DNA from 2 places in the Paenibacillus sp. FSL F4-0243 genome. Region 2 is predicted to be linked to the other one. Evidence: a T-box and tRNA genes for the amino acid it is inferred to sense, from the RefSeq annotation. Region 2 holds a T-box; the other holds one or more tRNA genes.
The links. A T-box is a leader RNA that pairs with one kind of tRNA and senses whether it is charged. The one in region 2 lies ahead of trpS (tryptophan--tRNA ligase), so its partner is inferred to be a tRNA-Trp.

Region 1 (7,535 bases), 160 kb from region 2:
GAAATAATAACATCCCAGTCCTCAGCGGCGATATCGTTAAACGTAGGCTCCCATTTCGTTTTATCGACACCCATTTCTACAACTTTTGTTTCTGCACCCAGCTCATCCTTAACCTTTTGCAAACCGCTATTCGCAGAGTCAAAGAAAGATTTATCTCCAAGCGTTCCTGGAATCAGAAGTACTACTTTGAGTTTATCCCCTGAACCTGTTTCTCCACCTTCAGCTGCGTTAGATCCTGCATTCGCGGAAGATCCATTACTCGACGTATTATTTCCACAGGCTGTGACCATTACCATTACTACTAGTAACAACAAAGAAAGAACTTTCTTTTTCATTTTTCTATTCCCCCTATTTATAGTTGGTTAGTAATTTGAGAGGTTCTCCTTCTTAGTCCGTTGTATATTTCACGATTTAGATGGAAACTCTCATTTTTCATGTAACATTGTCAAAATTTTAATGATTTTAACGAATACACTCAAAAAAAGAGATAAAATTATAATTTTTACGAATAATCCGACTAATTCCCGAACGAGATGGCCAGTCAGGTTGCTAATCTTCGGATTTCTTGATACGATCATATCAAATATTAATGAAAATAATTATATGATTTCGGTCATATTTTTGTATGATTCGGCTAAAACATAATTATTGGAGGGTCATCATGGATCGTGTTCTATATATTGTAAATGCAGCACATGAGGTTAATACCTATATTCCACCACACCAGCATGAATGTTATGAACTAGTCTATTATTTAAACGGCTTAGGAACTACCAATATAGGTTCGCGAAGTTATCATTTTCGTTCTTCTTCATTCGCGCTGATACCACCCAATCATAAACATGATGAGAATCATCGCGAGGATGCTACTATACTATTTGTAGGCTTCCATTCAAATCACCCATATATGGAGAATTTGCAAGGCGTATATGAAGATGATAAAGACCATACTGTTCTACAGATCTTGCTTCGAATGAAAGCAGAGTTTACGCGCAAACAAGATGGATTCTCTGAACTATTGAACCTGCAAATGAGCGAAATCACTGTTCATCTGATACGGCTTCTTAGTGCCTCTGGGTTTCAATCACCAACGGAAGACAGAGTCCAATATGTTCTAAACTATATGAATGAGCATTACCGCCATAAGCTATCGGTCGCAACACTTTCAGAGATGTCTGGATACAGCTATGATCGTTTCCGCCATTTATTTAAAGAACGATTCGGTTCTTCACCTCTGCGCTATCTACTATTGAAACGTCTGGATTATGCAAAGTCTCTCTTGCAACATACCCAAATGCATATCTCTGAAGTATCAGCTGCTGCTGGGTTTGTGAATGACGCCCAATTCTGCAATATGTTTAAACGTGAAATTGGTCTCACCCCACGAGCATTCCGACTAAGCAGTCAATAAAACAAAACTCCACACAAAAAGGCCGTTGATTAGAGACGCCTCTAATTCAACGGCTTAAGAATAAAAAGCTCAAAGACAAAGAAAAAAGGTTTGTAAAGTTGCTTATACAAGCGACTTTACAAACCTTTTTGATATACCGGCGAGAGGACTCGAACCTCCACGGTTTCCCTCTCGATTTTGAGTCGAGCGCGTCTGCCATTCCGCCACGCCGGCACATATGAAATTAATGGAGGCGCCACCCAGATTTGAACTGGGGATAAAGCTTTTGCAGAGCTTTGCCTTACCACTTGGCTATGGCGCCATATGAAAACTTTGGAGCGGACGACGGGAATCGAACCCGCGACCCTCGCCTTGGCAAGGCGATGCTCTACCGCTGAGCCACGTCCGCATAAAATGGCTGGGGATATAGGATTTGAACCTATGCATGACGGAGTCAAAGTCCGTTGCCTTACCGCTTGGCTAATCCCCAATAACATTTTAAAATAAAAGGGGCGACTGATGGGTCTCGAACCCACGAATGCCGGAACCACAATCCGGTGCGTTAACCACTTCGCCACAATCGCCATATTAAACTAATATTGTTGCTGTTCTTCTTAAAGTAAATGGGGCGACCGATGGGACTTGAACCCACGAATGCCGGATCCACAAACCGGTGCGTTAACCCCTTCGCCACGACCGCCATATTAAACTTTAGAGAAAGACTTTAGATAAAGATTGGCAGGGGCAGCAGGAATTGAACCCACACCAACGGTTTTGGAGACCGTTGTTCTACCTTTAAACTATGCCCCTAAAAAATGGTGGGGGATGATGGATTCGAACCACCGAACACGTACGTGAGCAGATTTACAGTCTGATGCGTTTGGCCACTTCGCTAATCCCCCAAAGATGGTGCCGGCGAGAGGACTTGAACCCCCAACCTACTGATTACAAGTCAGTTGCTCTACCAATTGAGCTACACCGGCATATTAAGTTGTATACTATATGGTGGCTCGAGACGGATTCGAACCGCCGACACGAGGATTTTCAGTCCTCTGCTCTACCGACTGAGCTATCGAGCCAAGAAAATGGCGGAACCGACGAGATTCGAACTCGCGATCTCCTGCGTGACAGGCAGGCATGTTAGGCCAACTACACCACGGTTCCAAAAGATATAATTACTTGATGAAAATTGGTTGCGGGGGCAGGATTTGAACCTGCGGCCTTCGGGTTATGAGCCCGACGAGCTACCGGGCTGCTCCACCCCGCGTCGTTCTTAAATGAATATGGTGGAGGCTGAGGGGATCGAACCCCCGACCCTCTGCTTGTAAGGCAGATGCTCTCCCAGCTGAGCTAAGCCTCCGTAAACAACAATTGTTATTGTACCAAAGTCCACTATGTAAAATCAAGTGAAAATTTGGTGACCCGTATGGGATTCGAACCCATGTTACCTCCGTGAAAGGGAGGTGTCTTAACCCCTTGACCAACGGGCCATACTAAGTAAAATTTGTGGCGGAGAGAGAGGGATTCGAACCCTCGAGACGCTTGTGGCGCCTACACGATTTCCAATCGTGCTCCTTCGGCCAAACTCGGACACCTCTCCATATGGCTCCCCGAACAGGACTCGAACCTGTGACAACTCGATTAACAGTCGAGTGCTCTACCAACTGAGCTATCAGGGAATATTCATACCAGGCTTGATGCCTGAAAACTGAATCCGAATTGAATTTGCGTCTTAAGTATAGGATAAGCCCTCGACCGATTAGTATTGGTCAGCTCCATGCATTACTGCACTTCCACCTCCAACCTATCTACCTCGTCGTCTTCAAGGGGTCTTACTAATTGGGAAATCTCATCTTGAGGGGGGCTTCACGCTTAGATGCTTTCAGCGCTTATCCCGTCCGTACGTAGCTACCCAGCCATGCTTCTGGCGAAACAACTGGTGCACCAGCGGTACGTCCATCCCGGTCCTCTCGTACTAAGGACAGCTCCTCTCAAATTTCCTGCGCCCACGACAGATAGGGACCGAACTGTCTCACGACGTTCTGAACCCAGCTCGCGTACCGCTTTAATGGGCGAACAGCCCAACCCTTGGGACCTACTTCAGCCCCAGGATGCGATGAGCCGACATCGAGGTGCCAAACCTCCCCGTCGATGTGGACTCTTGGGGGAGATAAGCCTGTTATCCCCAGGGTAGCTTTTATCCGTTGAGCGATGGCCCTTCCATGCGGTACCACCGGATCACTAAGTCCGACTTTCGTCCCTGCTCGACTTGTAGGTCTCGCAGTCAAGCTCCCTTATGCCTTTGCACTCTTCGAATGATTTCCAACCATTCTGAGGGAACCTTGGAACGCCTCCGTTACTCTTTAGGAGGCGACCGCCCCAGTCAAACTGCCCGCCTGACACGGTCCCCGTACCCGATTAGGGTACTAGGTTAGAACCTAGATACGATCAGGGTGGTATCCCAACGGCGCCTCCACCGAAGCTTGCGCTCCGATTTCTACGGCTCCCACCTATCCTGTACAGATCGTACCCAAATTCAATATCAAGCTGCAGTAAAGCTCCATGGGGTCTTTCCGTCTTGTCGCGGGTAACCTGCATCTTCACAGGTATTAAAATTTCACCGGATCTCTCGTTGAGACAGCGCCCAAGTCGTTACGCCATTCGTGCGGGTCAGAATTTACCTGACAAGGAATTTCGCTACCTTAGGACCGTTATAGTTACGGCCGCCGTTTACTGGGGCTTCGGTTCATAGCTTCGGGTTACCCCTAACCACTCCCCTTAACCTTCCAGCACCGGGCAGGCGTCAGCCCGTATACTTCGCCTTGCGGCTTCGCACAGACCTGTGTTTTTGCTAAACAGTCGCTTGGGCCTTTTCACTGCGGCCCCCTCGTGCTATTCACACTACCGGGGCACCCCTTCTCCCGAAGTTACGGGGTCATTTTGCCGAGTTCCTTAACGAGAGTTCTTCCGCGCGCCTTAGAATTCTCTTCTCGCCTACCTGTGTCGGTTTGCGGTACGGGCACCTTCTCCTGGCTAGAGGCTTTTCTTGGCAGTGTGAGATCATGACCTTCGCTACTACAATTTTCGCTCCCCATCACAGCCCAGCCTTAATGATGTGCGGATTTGCCTACACATCAGCCTCACTGCTTAGACGGACATATCCATCAGTCCGCGTCACTACCCTCCTGCGTCACCCCATCGCTCATAGCGGATTACGGTGGTACAGTAATTTCAAACTGTTGTCCTTCGACTACGCCTTTCGGCCTCGCCTTAGGTCCCGACTTACCCTGAGCGGACGAGCCTTCCTCAGGAAACCTTGGGCTTTCGGCGGATCAGATTCTCACTGATCTTTTCGTTACTCATACCGGCATTCTCACTTGTATGCTGTCCAGCGCTCCTTACGGTACACCTTCAACCCACATACAACGCTCCCCTACCCCAGATACATACGTATCTAGCCATAGCTTCGGTGGTGTGTTTAGCCCCGTTACATTTTCGGCGCAGAGTCACTCGACCAGTGAGCTATTACGCACTCTTTCAATGGTGGCTGCTTCTAAGCCAACATCCTGGTTGTCTGTGCAACTCCACATCCTTTCCCACTTAACACACACTTGGGGACCTTAGCTGATGGTCTGGGCTGTTTCCCTTTTGACAATGGATCTTAGCACTCACTGTCTGACTCCCGGCAATAAGTATATGGCATTCGGAGTTTGACTGAGCTTGGTAATCCTTGCGGACCCCGCACCCAATCAGTGCTCTACCTCCACTACTCTTATACCGAGGCTAGCCCTAAAGCTATTTCGGGGAGAACCAGCTATCTCCGAGTTCGATTGGAATTTCTCCGCTACCCCCACCTCATCCCCGCATTTTTCAACATGCGTGGGTTCGGGCCTCCAGTGCGTGTTACCGCACCTTCACCCTGGACAGGGGTAGATCACACGGTTTCGGGTCTACGTCCACATACTAAATCGCCCTATTCAGACTCGCTTTCGCTGCGGCTCCGTCTTCTCGACTTAACCTTGCATGTTAAACGTAACTCGCCGGTTCATTCTACAAAAGGCACGCCATCACCCATAAATAGGGCTCTGACTTTTTGTAAGCACACGGTTTCAGGTTCTATTTCACTCCCCTTCCGGGGTGCTTTTCACCTTTCCCTCACGGTACTGTTTCACTATCGGTCGCCAGGTAGTATTTAGCCTTAGCAGATGGTCCTGCTGGATTCATACGGGGTTTCACGTGCCCCGCACTACTCGGGATCCGTCTCGGAGAGAACACAGTTTAGGCTACAGGGCTTTTACCTCTATCGCGGGCCTTTCCAGACCTCTTCGCCTACCATATTCCTTTGTAACTCCATGTGAGACGTCCCACAACCCCTAAGAGCAAGCTCTTAGGTTTAGGCTGTTCCGCGTTCGCTCGCCGCTACTGACGGAATCACTATTGTTTTCTCTTCCTCAGGGTACTTAGATGTTTCAGTTCCCCTGGTCTGCCTCTACATCTCCTATGTGTTCAGAGATGAGTAACTGCGAATTACCACAGCTGGGTTTCCCCATTCGGACACCCCCGGATCAAAGCTTGCTTACAGCTCCCCGAGGCAGTTTCGTTGTTCGCCACGTCCTTCGTCGGCTCCTGGCGCCTAGGCATCCTCCGTGTGCTCTTATTAGCTTAACCTTGATTTTTCCGCAGGAAAATATCATACAATGACATTCTCTTTGGAATCATCTCACTAATAACTTTTACTTGTTTGCACAAGTTGCTAAAAGATGTTCTAAAACGCAAATTCGTTTCGGTATCCAGTTTTCAAGGATCAAGTCTTACTTGAGAGCTTAAACTCTCAAAACTGAGCAACGAGTGAGTTGTGGAAGCTTAACTTCCGATTTGAATGTCTTCATTGCAGAAGACGATTCTCCATAGAAAGGAGGTGATCCAGCCGCACCTTCCGATACGGCTACCTTGTTACGACTTCACCCCAATCATCTACCCCACCTTCGGCGGCTGGCTCCCTTGCGGGTTACCCCACCGACTTCGGGTGTTGTAAACTCTCGTGGTGTGACGGGCGGTGTGTACAAGACCCGGGAACGTATTCACCGCGGCATGCTGATCCGCGATTACTAGCAATTCCGACTTCATGCAGGCGAGTTGCAGCCTGCAATCCGAACTGAGACCGGCTTTGATGGGATTGGCTTCACCTCGCGGTTTCGCTTCCCGTTGTACCGGCCATTGTAGTACGTGTGTAGCCCAGGTCATAAGGGGCATGATGATTTGACGTCATCCCCACCTTCCTCCGGTTTGTCACCGGCAGTCACTCTAGAGTGCCCAGCTTAACCTGCTGGCAACTAAAGTTAAGGGTTGCGCTCGTTGCGGGACTTAACCCAACATCTCACGACACGAGCTGACGACAACCATGCACCACCTGTCTCCTCTGTCCCGAAGGCCGCCACTATCTCTAGTGGATTCAGAGGGATGTCAAGACCTGGTAAGGTTCTTCGCGTTGCTTCGAATTAAACCACATACTCCACTGCTTGTGCGGGTCCCCGTCAATTCCTTTGAGTTTCAGTCTTGCGACCGTACTCCCCAGGCGGAGTGCTTACTGTGTTAACTTCGGCACCAAGGGTATCGAAACCCCTAACACCTAGCACTCATCGTTTACGGCGTGGACTACCAGGGTATCTAATCCTGTTTGCTCCCCACGCTTTCGCGCCTCAGCGTCAGTTACAGCCCAGAAAGTCGCCTTCGCCACTGGTGTTCCTCCACATATCTACGCATTTCACCGCTACACGTGGAATTCCACTTTCCTCTTCTGTACTCAAGTCACCCAGTTTCCAGTGCGACCTCAGGTTGAGCCCAAGGTTTAAACACCAGACTTAAATGACCGCCTGCGCGCGCTTTACGCCCAATAATTCCGGACAACGCTTGCCCCCTACGTATTACCGCGGCTGCTGGCACGTAGTTAGCCGGGGCTTTCTTCTCAGGTACCGTCACTCCGATAGCAGTTACTCTACCGGACGTTCTTCCCTGGCAACAGAGCTTTACGATCCGAAAACCTTCATCACTCACGCGGCGTTGCTCCGTCAGACTTTCGTCCATTGCGGAAGATTCCCTACTGCTGCCTCCCGTAGGAGTCTGGGCCGTGTCTCAGTCCCAGTGT
Region 2 (7,535 bases):
AACCACTTCCATTTTAGCTGAAACAAGTATAAGGATAATGTATAGCATGAAACTTATACTATCGTATATTTAAAAAAACGCCTTTTTCGTTATCCGCTCAATAAAGAGGGATTCGAAAAAGGCGTTTTTAATGTTTATGTTCTATTCCCGAGCCAATTCCGTCAGCTGATCGGCAAGAAATTCAGGAGTTACGTTCTCCGTATCTCCTGCGTCATACAATGCACGAAGTTGATTGTTCCGGTCAACTAACGCTATACGGTTGGCATGTACGAAATTTTCTTTGGAATTCCCTGCGATTAGTACTTTAAAAGAATCCGTCGCTAACTTACGAACTTCTTCCTGATCCCCCCGCAAGAAATACCATCCATCATAATTCGCCTGAAACCGGTCTGCAAAAGCCTTAATAGCTTCCCGAGTATCATTCTTCGGATCAAAAGAGATAGAAACAAAACCCGTATCTTTACCAAAACTGCCATCCTCGACCAGAATCTTCTGTGTCTGAGATAACAAAAACGTAGTTATAGGACATACATCCGGACACTGTGTAAAAAAGAAGTATACCAGCCGTGCTTTACCTTGTGTATCAGCCAGAGTAACCTGGTCTCCATTCACATTTTCAAGAGAAAAGTCCTGCACTTCTCCGATTACTGGCAATTTCTCTTTTCCTAAATTCAAAGAGTTAATTGCCAGATAACCAGCCATAATCAAAGCAAGTATTAGCAGAAGCCAAGTCCATTTATAACGCTTAAAGGTTTGCACGGACACGTATACCCTCCCTCTTCTTAACCGTGAATCGTATTCAATACAAGTACGATCAAACTAACTGTCAGGTAGTTAATGGAGAAGAGGAAATTCTTCTTCGCCCAGACTTCATCATCTTTAGCCTTAAAGCCCATCAAGGTCAATACTAACCAAGCCAAGGACAACGCTGATGAAATGATTAGAAAAAATATGCCTGCGTAATCGTAGGCGTACATTAACACTGGAATAGGCAGCAAAAGGGCTACATAAGGAATCATCTGAAATTTCGTACGTCGCGTCCCTTTAACTACAGGTAACAATGGAAATCCTGCCGCTCTATATTCTTCTTTACGTCTAATGCCCAACGCCCAGAAGTGAGGGGGTTGCCATAGAAACAACATGGCAAAGATCAGCCAAGCGCCTAGATCAACCGTTCCTGAAACCGCAACATAACCAATTACCGGGGGCATTGCTCCAGAAATCGCCCCTACGGAGGTGCTCCATGTTGATGTCCGCTTCAACCAAAGCGTGTATACTACTACGTAAACGAACATGCCAACAATTCCAAACAGACCGGCAAGCATACCTGAAAAAGCAAACAGCACAATCAAACCTGCAATACCAAGCCCAATGGCGTATAATAATACAGTGTTTGGTTTCAGTCGTCCTGTAGGAAGCCCCCGTTCACGGGTTCTTTCCATCTTCATGTCCAGATCCCGGTCGAAATAGTTATTAAAAACGCAGGCCGAAGCCATAACCAGCATTGTACCGAGCAGAGTCAGAACTAATCTGCCGTAATGAACATCCCAACCCGAGGCCAGCCAATATCCCGCAAAGGCCGCAATAAGGTTAGATCGGATAATACCGGGTTTTGTTACTGCAATGAAATCACGCCAGCTAGCACCTTCCGGTGGAGATTTTGCAGACATGGCTGCAGAGTCGGAAGAAGCTTGAAATGTTATATGATTGTCCACACCTAATGATCCTCCTTCTAAACGAACATGTAACGTTCTAACCGAAGTTTTTTAACTTCGCTGTTAACTTTATCATAACAAACCCGTGAAGACTTTGACAGTCATGGAACAGTAAGTTCATGAATTCGACAATTACGTGACAATATTTATTTTGTATTTATTTCAATCCCCTTAATAACCAGAGCTGTATTTGGGTAATTATTAAATAGAGAACTTCCGAACAACAAAGGAGAACTGACCAATGGATACTGCTACACATTTAGTTATGGGCCTAGGCTTAGCCGGGCTTTCCTTCGTTGATCCCATCGTTGCTTCTGATCCGAAACTGGCCGGGGCTGTTATGCTGGCAACAGTGCTCGCCTCTCAGGCTCCTGATGCCGATACTGCACTACGACTGAAGGACAATGCAATGTATATTCGAAATCACCGAGGAATCACACATTCCCTACCCTTTCTAATTCTGTGGCCTGCGCTGATTTCCTTCGTGTTAGGCCCCTTATTTGGTTTTACTGATTTACAAGCTCTAAGCCATATTGCGCTCTGGAGCTTCATTGGTGTAGGTGTTCACGTATTTTCTGATCTATTTAATACCTATGGCACTCAGGCTGCACGTCCATTCACGGAGAAATGGATTGCATGGAACATCATCCACATTTTTGATCCATTTATATTTGGTAGCCATATCGCAGCCATCCTTCTCTGGATCACCGGGATCATTCCACCGCAACCTTTATTTATTACACTGTATGCCTGTACTATTCTTTATTATATTTGGAGAACCGTCGTTCACGCACGTCTCACGCGTAATATTAAGCTTAAGGATTTACATCATAGTGCCGGCGAACGTTATATTGTAATCCCTACAATTTCACTAAAGCGCTGGAACGTAGTCAAGGTGAAAAAAGATGGCAGCTATGATGTTGGGCAGTTAGTCAATAACCGACTGGAATGGTTCAAACATGCTGTATGCTCGACTCATCCTGCTGTGGAGATTTCCAAGTCGCACCCTGATATTCAGTCCTTTCTATACTTCACCTCTTATGCAGTAGCCGAAGTCGAGGAACTCCCTTCAGGATATATGGTGCGCTGGGGGGACGTACGTTATTTACATCGCAAACAATACCCGTTTGTGGCTGTATTAGTGATGGACAATCAATATCGACCTTTAAATACTTATGTAGGTTGGCTTAGCAGCGAGAAGCTCGACAAACGATTTTCCATTGACCCTGGTTCTTTACGATGAAACTGTAGACTTACGCAGAGATCTATTCTATAATCACAAAAAATCCCGGAGTATTATTATCATACTCCGGGATTCATTTTAGCAGACATAGAAAGGAAGGCTCTCTTAATGGGTAAAGGACTTTCACTTTGGTTCGCTTGTTCTTCTATTCTTATTCTTACTGCCGCTTCAATCGCGATCAGTTATAGCTTTTGGTTGGCACTTCTGCTCGGGTTTCTCTGTGTCATGAATATTGGCTGGGGATTTATCCTCAAGGCCAAGATCAGACGCAAACAGGAAAGCCTAAGCGCTGATTAGATTAACGAGCTGGCAGAAATCCCATCCGCTCTTTAACTCCATTCAACGTCTCAGTTGCAACAATACGTGCACGACCAGCACCTTCAGCAAGAATATCTGTAATCGCACCCGAGCTACGAATTTCATTATATCTTTGTTGTAAAGGCTCAAGCGTAGATACAACCACTTCAGCAAGATCTTTCTTAAAGCCGCCATACATTTGCCCTTCATAACGATCGGCAATTTGCTGGAGTGTCATTCCAGAACATTCGGAATAAATACTCATCAAATTACTAATCTCTGGCTTATTAGCTGGATCAAAAATTACTTCACGTCCTGAATCAGTCGTTGCACGGCTGATTTTTTTACGGATTACGTCCGGTGAATCTAACAGAGCAATGTAGCTGCCTGCGTTAGGATTGCTCTTGCTCATTTTTTTGGTGCCATCATCCAGAGACATAATACGTGCACCCACCTCTGGAATGTACGGCTCCGGAATGGTAAAGAATTCGCCAAAACGATTATTGAAGCGACCAGCTAAATCACGAGTCAGCTCCAAATGTTGTTTTTGATCTTCTCCAACTGGCACAAGATCCGCATTATAAACAAGAATATCTGCTGCCATCAAGGAAGGATAGACGAATAAACCAGCGCCAACAGAATCTTTACCTGATGATTTATCTTTAAACTGGGTCATACGCTCCAGCTCGCCCATTGCTGTAAGTGTCGTCATGATCCAACCCAGTTCAGCGTGTTGTGGCACATGCGACTGCATATAGACATTAGAACGTGCAGGATCAATTCCTGCTGCAATAAAGAGGGCCGCTACGGATTCTGACTGTTCACGCAGTGCCGCAGGATCTTGTGCTACAGTGATTGCATGCATATCGACAACCATAAAGAAACATTGATGATCATCTTGCAGCTTCACAAAATTTTTCAGTGCTCCAATGTAGTTCCCCAATGTAAGTGAACCGCTTGGCTGAATGCCTGACATTACTTTTTTCATAATATAGACCTCCGTTTGATGTCATTTCTAAGTTTCCGAGAACGCAAAAAAAGCCTCATCCGCAAGGGACGTGAGACCGTGGTGCCACCCTTATTCGCTGCTTAATCTTGTTTGGACAAGAAAAAACAGCCTTAGTCTTCCGTTAACGGGGAAGATCCGGCCGGTCTACTAGGGTATCTAGCTCCCGTTCAAGCTCGGCGCTCAGGGGTCCATTCATCAGGTTTGTCCTACCGGTTCGCATCAACCACCGGCTTTCTGAAGGTGCAATGCCTGCCTACTTGTCCCCGTCATCACATTATCATCATGAATTAATGCCTTCATCATAGAACCATAAAGAGAAGTTGTCAAATCACTTAACCACTACCGTATAAATCTGTTATGATAAGGTTATCCATGTTCTATTCGATTACAGTTACGATAAAGGAGCATATCTCATGAAACAGGTGACCAAAGGGCAGTGGGGCGGTTATGATACTTATATTTTGCACAGCCGTGAACTGGAAGTCACGCTTTTGCCGCGACTAGGAAATAACGTGATTTCATTGTTTGATGTCAAGAAACAACGGGAAATTCTACGGCGGCCTGATGAAAGCGATCAAGCTTTCTTTATGCAAAAACCTTACCATTTTGGCATGCCGCTATTAATTCCACCCGGAAGAATTCGTAAGGGCCAATTTCAATTCGAGGGTACAAGTTATCAATTTGACCAGAATACCGCTAATGACAATCATATTCATGGTCTACACCGAACTCAGGCCTGGTGTGTCAGCGATATTGAAGAAGATGAGGATGGTTGCGCGGTCACTACTGAATTCCGAACGGAAGATGATCCACACTGGATGGAGCAATTCCCTATCCCACTTAAATTCGAAATGACGTTTAGGCTTCAGGAAGCCCGATTTACCCAAACTTTAAAGGTTACAAATCTTGGAGATCATCGAATTCCTTTTGGGATCGGTTATCACACCTGGTTTATGATTGATGGAGAACCTGAGCGCTGGAATCTTAAGCTCCCAGTAAATAGTATTTATGAACTGAACGATGAATTGCTCCCTAGCGGCAATCTGATTCCACTTGGTGATCTGGAAGCCTTGAACACCGGAATGAACATGCAGGGAACTAATTTTGATACTGCTCTACGTATTGGAGAAAAACAGCCTGTAGAAGCCTTATTATTACGTGATGATGGTTATGGCCTTCGTTATACTGCTGACGAGAATCTATTCCGTCACTGGGTGCTATATACCAAAGGACCGGCTGATCAATTTCTGTGTATTGAGCCCTATACATGGCTCGCGAATGCACCGAATGTATCCGAGGATGCATCCTTCACAGGTCTTTTAACGGTAGAACCCGGTCAAAGTCAGAATCTATCCACCGTGCTGGAAATGATCTATCCTGAGATTTAAAGCAGATATACATTATATCGGTCTTGCCTTGCGATTACGTAAGGGAAGACCGATTTTTTTGTGTAATCCCTAGTAATAAAGGATTTCTATCCTCACTTTTATTTCACTAATAATTACCATCCTTAAAACCTTTCGAAGTGATGCATGAATTAACCTCTTAGCGCTCATACTATCTTCACAACGGGCGAAGGAGGTGACACACATGGGTCAAGCAGGTCAAGGTCGTAGCAGCCGTTCCAATAACCTGGTCGTTCCTCAAGCAACTGCGGCATTGCAACAGTTGAAATATGAAGCAGCACAGGAGCTTGGAGTAACGATCCCAGCTGACGGTTATTACGGGAACTACACTTCTCGCGAAACTGGTTCTCTGGGCGGTTACATCACTAAACGTCTAGTACAACTGGCAGAACAACAACTGTCTGGTCGTCAGTAACAACGTTATCTTAAGTGTTTTATCCGGCTAGGGCGATATCAAGCATAAAGCCTAAAGCCGAGTAGCTTTTGAGCCCTCTCACACTTCTTTCTGAAGCTGTGGGAGGGTTTTTGATTTTCACAATTATTGAAATTTTATGTAAACAACGCTTAACCAAAAAACTGTTCAGAACTTTCAGCATAGGCATTACGAGGCGATCGAATCATTAGATTCGCCATATTATAATTGGACTCCAATGTAGCATCTACAATCACCATTCCCTGTCTAATGGCGAATTCATAAGAAATCTCACCATGCGTCCAACGCCGCTTGTATTTCAGGCTTTCCAGCGCCATTAGTCGAAAAGAAGACTGTTGTCCATCTGTCATCCCTTCTTTTGCATCAGTGAATCCCCCGCTTCGCCCAGAAAGAGGATTATGTCGTATCCCGAATTTTCCGATCATGTTATTTCGTATTTGCACAAAAACCGTACCAGAAGTTAATCCCGATAATTCTTCCTGCAGCTCCTTAAACACCATATCCATCTGTCTCGCTAATGATAGTTGTTCCGTCTTAAGCATTACTTTTCCTCCTAAAAGTTTTGTGAGCATAGCTTGATTTGAGTGCACTTCGCAAAACTGACTTCGTAAGCGCTTGCTTATTTTTTTGAGTTTAGCCAAGTGGTACTCTAGCGTGCCTTATATAAGGCTTAAGACTCATTATAGGTTACTAACAAATGGCAAACAACATTATTCGGCAAAATTGGGTTATTATCCCTATATATGCGCGAAATCCATAGATTAATCGCATATTTCTTTTTATAAATCGTGATTTTTCGACATTTTATCATCAAAAAAAGCCCCTGTATCAGGGGCTTTTGCGTGTTCATGCTGAAAAATTGTTGTTTTTTCTACCGCTAAATTTGTCTTAGTTTAGACTTTTTCAAACTAATTGCTCCGTCATCTCCAAGAACTCATTAATGTCAGCTACAATCAGATCTGTAGCGCCTTGCCAGAAGTCCGGCTTCGTAAGATCCACACCCAGATGCTTAAGTACCAAATCCTCTAAAGTCATCACACCAGTATCTTGCAACAAGCTATCATATTTGTCTGCAAAGGACGCTCCTTCTTGCAGAGCCAGTCGATACAAGCCTGTGCTGAACATGTAGCCAACGGTGTAAGGGAAGTTATAGAACGGCACATCTGTGATATAAAAATGCAGTTTAGAAGCCCAGAAATGAGGATGGTATTCCGAAAGCACCCCACAGAAGGCTTCCTTCTGTGCTTCCACCATCAATTCAGACAGCTCCTCAGCATTTACAAGGCCTTCCTTACGTTTCTCATAAAAACGAGTCTCAAATAAGAACCGAGCGTGAATGTTCATAAAGAAGGCTACGCTGTTTTGAATTTTCGTTTCAAGCAACGCCAGTTTCTCTTCAGCGTTGCTAGCGGCTTTAACCTGAGCGTCAGAT

Region 1: it has a tRNA-Trp gene. The T-box ahead of trpS (tryptophan--tRNA ligase) is inferred to sense a tRNA for this amino acid. The anticodon was not compared.

What each region holds. Positions count from the first base shown of each region.
Region 1 covers NZ_CP150151.1:6,024,507-6,032,041, forward strand. Annotated here, with positions in the region: gene NSS87_RS26645 (BMP family ABC transporter substrate-binding protein) at 1-335, opposite strand, end outside; gene NSS87_RS26650 (AraC family transcriptional regulator) at 662-1,411, shown strand; tRNA gene NSS87_RS26655 (tRNA-Leu) at 1,546-1,624, opposite strand; tRNA gene NSS87_RS26660 (tRNA-Cys) at 1,639-1,712, opposite strand; tRNA gene NSS87_RS26665 (tRNA-Gly) at 1,725-1,799, opposite strand; tRNA gene NSS87_RS26670 (tRNA-Gln) at 1,806-1,880, opposite strand; tRNA gene NSS87_RS26675 (tRNA-His) at 1,902-1,974, opposite strand; tRNA gene NSS87_RS26680 (tRNA-His) at 2,015-2,090, opposite strand; tRNA gene NSS87_RS26685 (tRNA-Trp) at 2,127-2,200, opposite strand; tRNA gene NSS87_RS26690 (tRNA-Tyr) at 2,207-2,292, opposite strand; tRNA gene NSS87_RS26695 (tRNA-Thr) at 2,298-2,373, opposite strand; tRNA gene NSS87_RS26700 (tRNA-Phe) at 2,394-2,469, opposite strand; tRNA gene NSS87_RS26705 (tRNA-Asp) at 2,477-2,554, opposite strand; tRNA gene NSS87_RS26710 (tRNA-Met) at 2,581-2,657, opposite strand; tRNA gene NSS87_RS26715 (tRNA-Val) at 2,675-2,750, opposite strand; tRNA gene NSS87_RS26720 (tRNA-Glu) at 2,806-2,880, opposite strand; tRNA gene NSS87_RS26725 (tRNA-Ser) at 2,898-2,990, opposite strand; tRNA gene NSS87_RS26730 (tRNA-Asn) at 2,994-3,069, opposite strand; rRNA gene NSS87_RS26735 (23S ribosomal RNA) at 3,130-6,058, opposite strand; rRNA gene NSS87_RS26740 (16S ribosomal RNA) at 6,302-7,535, opposite strand, start outside.
Region 2 covers NZ_CP150151.1:5,862,827-5,870,361, forward strand. Annotated here, with positions in the region: gene NSS87_RS26055 (DNA primase) at 1-17, shown strand, start outside; gene NSS87_RS26060 (SCO family protein) at 142-765, opposite strand; gene cyoE (heme o synthase) at 783-1,715, opposite strand; gene NSS87_RS26070 (metal-dependent hydrolase) at 1,957-2,958, shown strand; gene NSS87_RS26075 (hypothetical protein) at 3,067-3,255, shown strand; gene trpS (tryptophan--tRNA ligase) at 3,257-4,243, opposite strand; T-box leader at 4,305-4,543, opposite strand; gene NSS87_RS26085 (aldose 1-epimerase) at 4,678-5,652, shown strand; gene NSS87_RS26090 (alpha/beta-type small acid-soluble spore protein) at 5,855-6,085, shown strand; gene NSS87_RS26095 (O-methyltransferase) at 6,235-6,645, opposite strand; gene NSS87_RS26100 (M3 family oligoendopeptidase) at 7,007-7,535, opposite strand, start outside.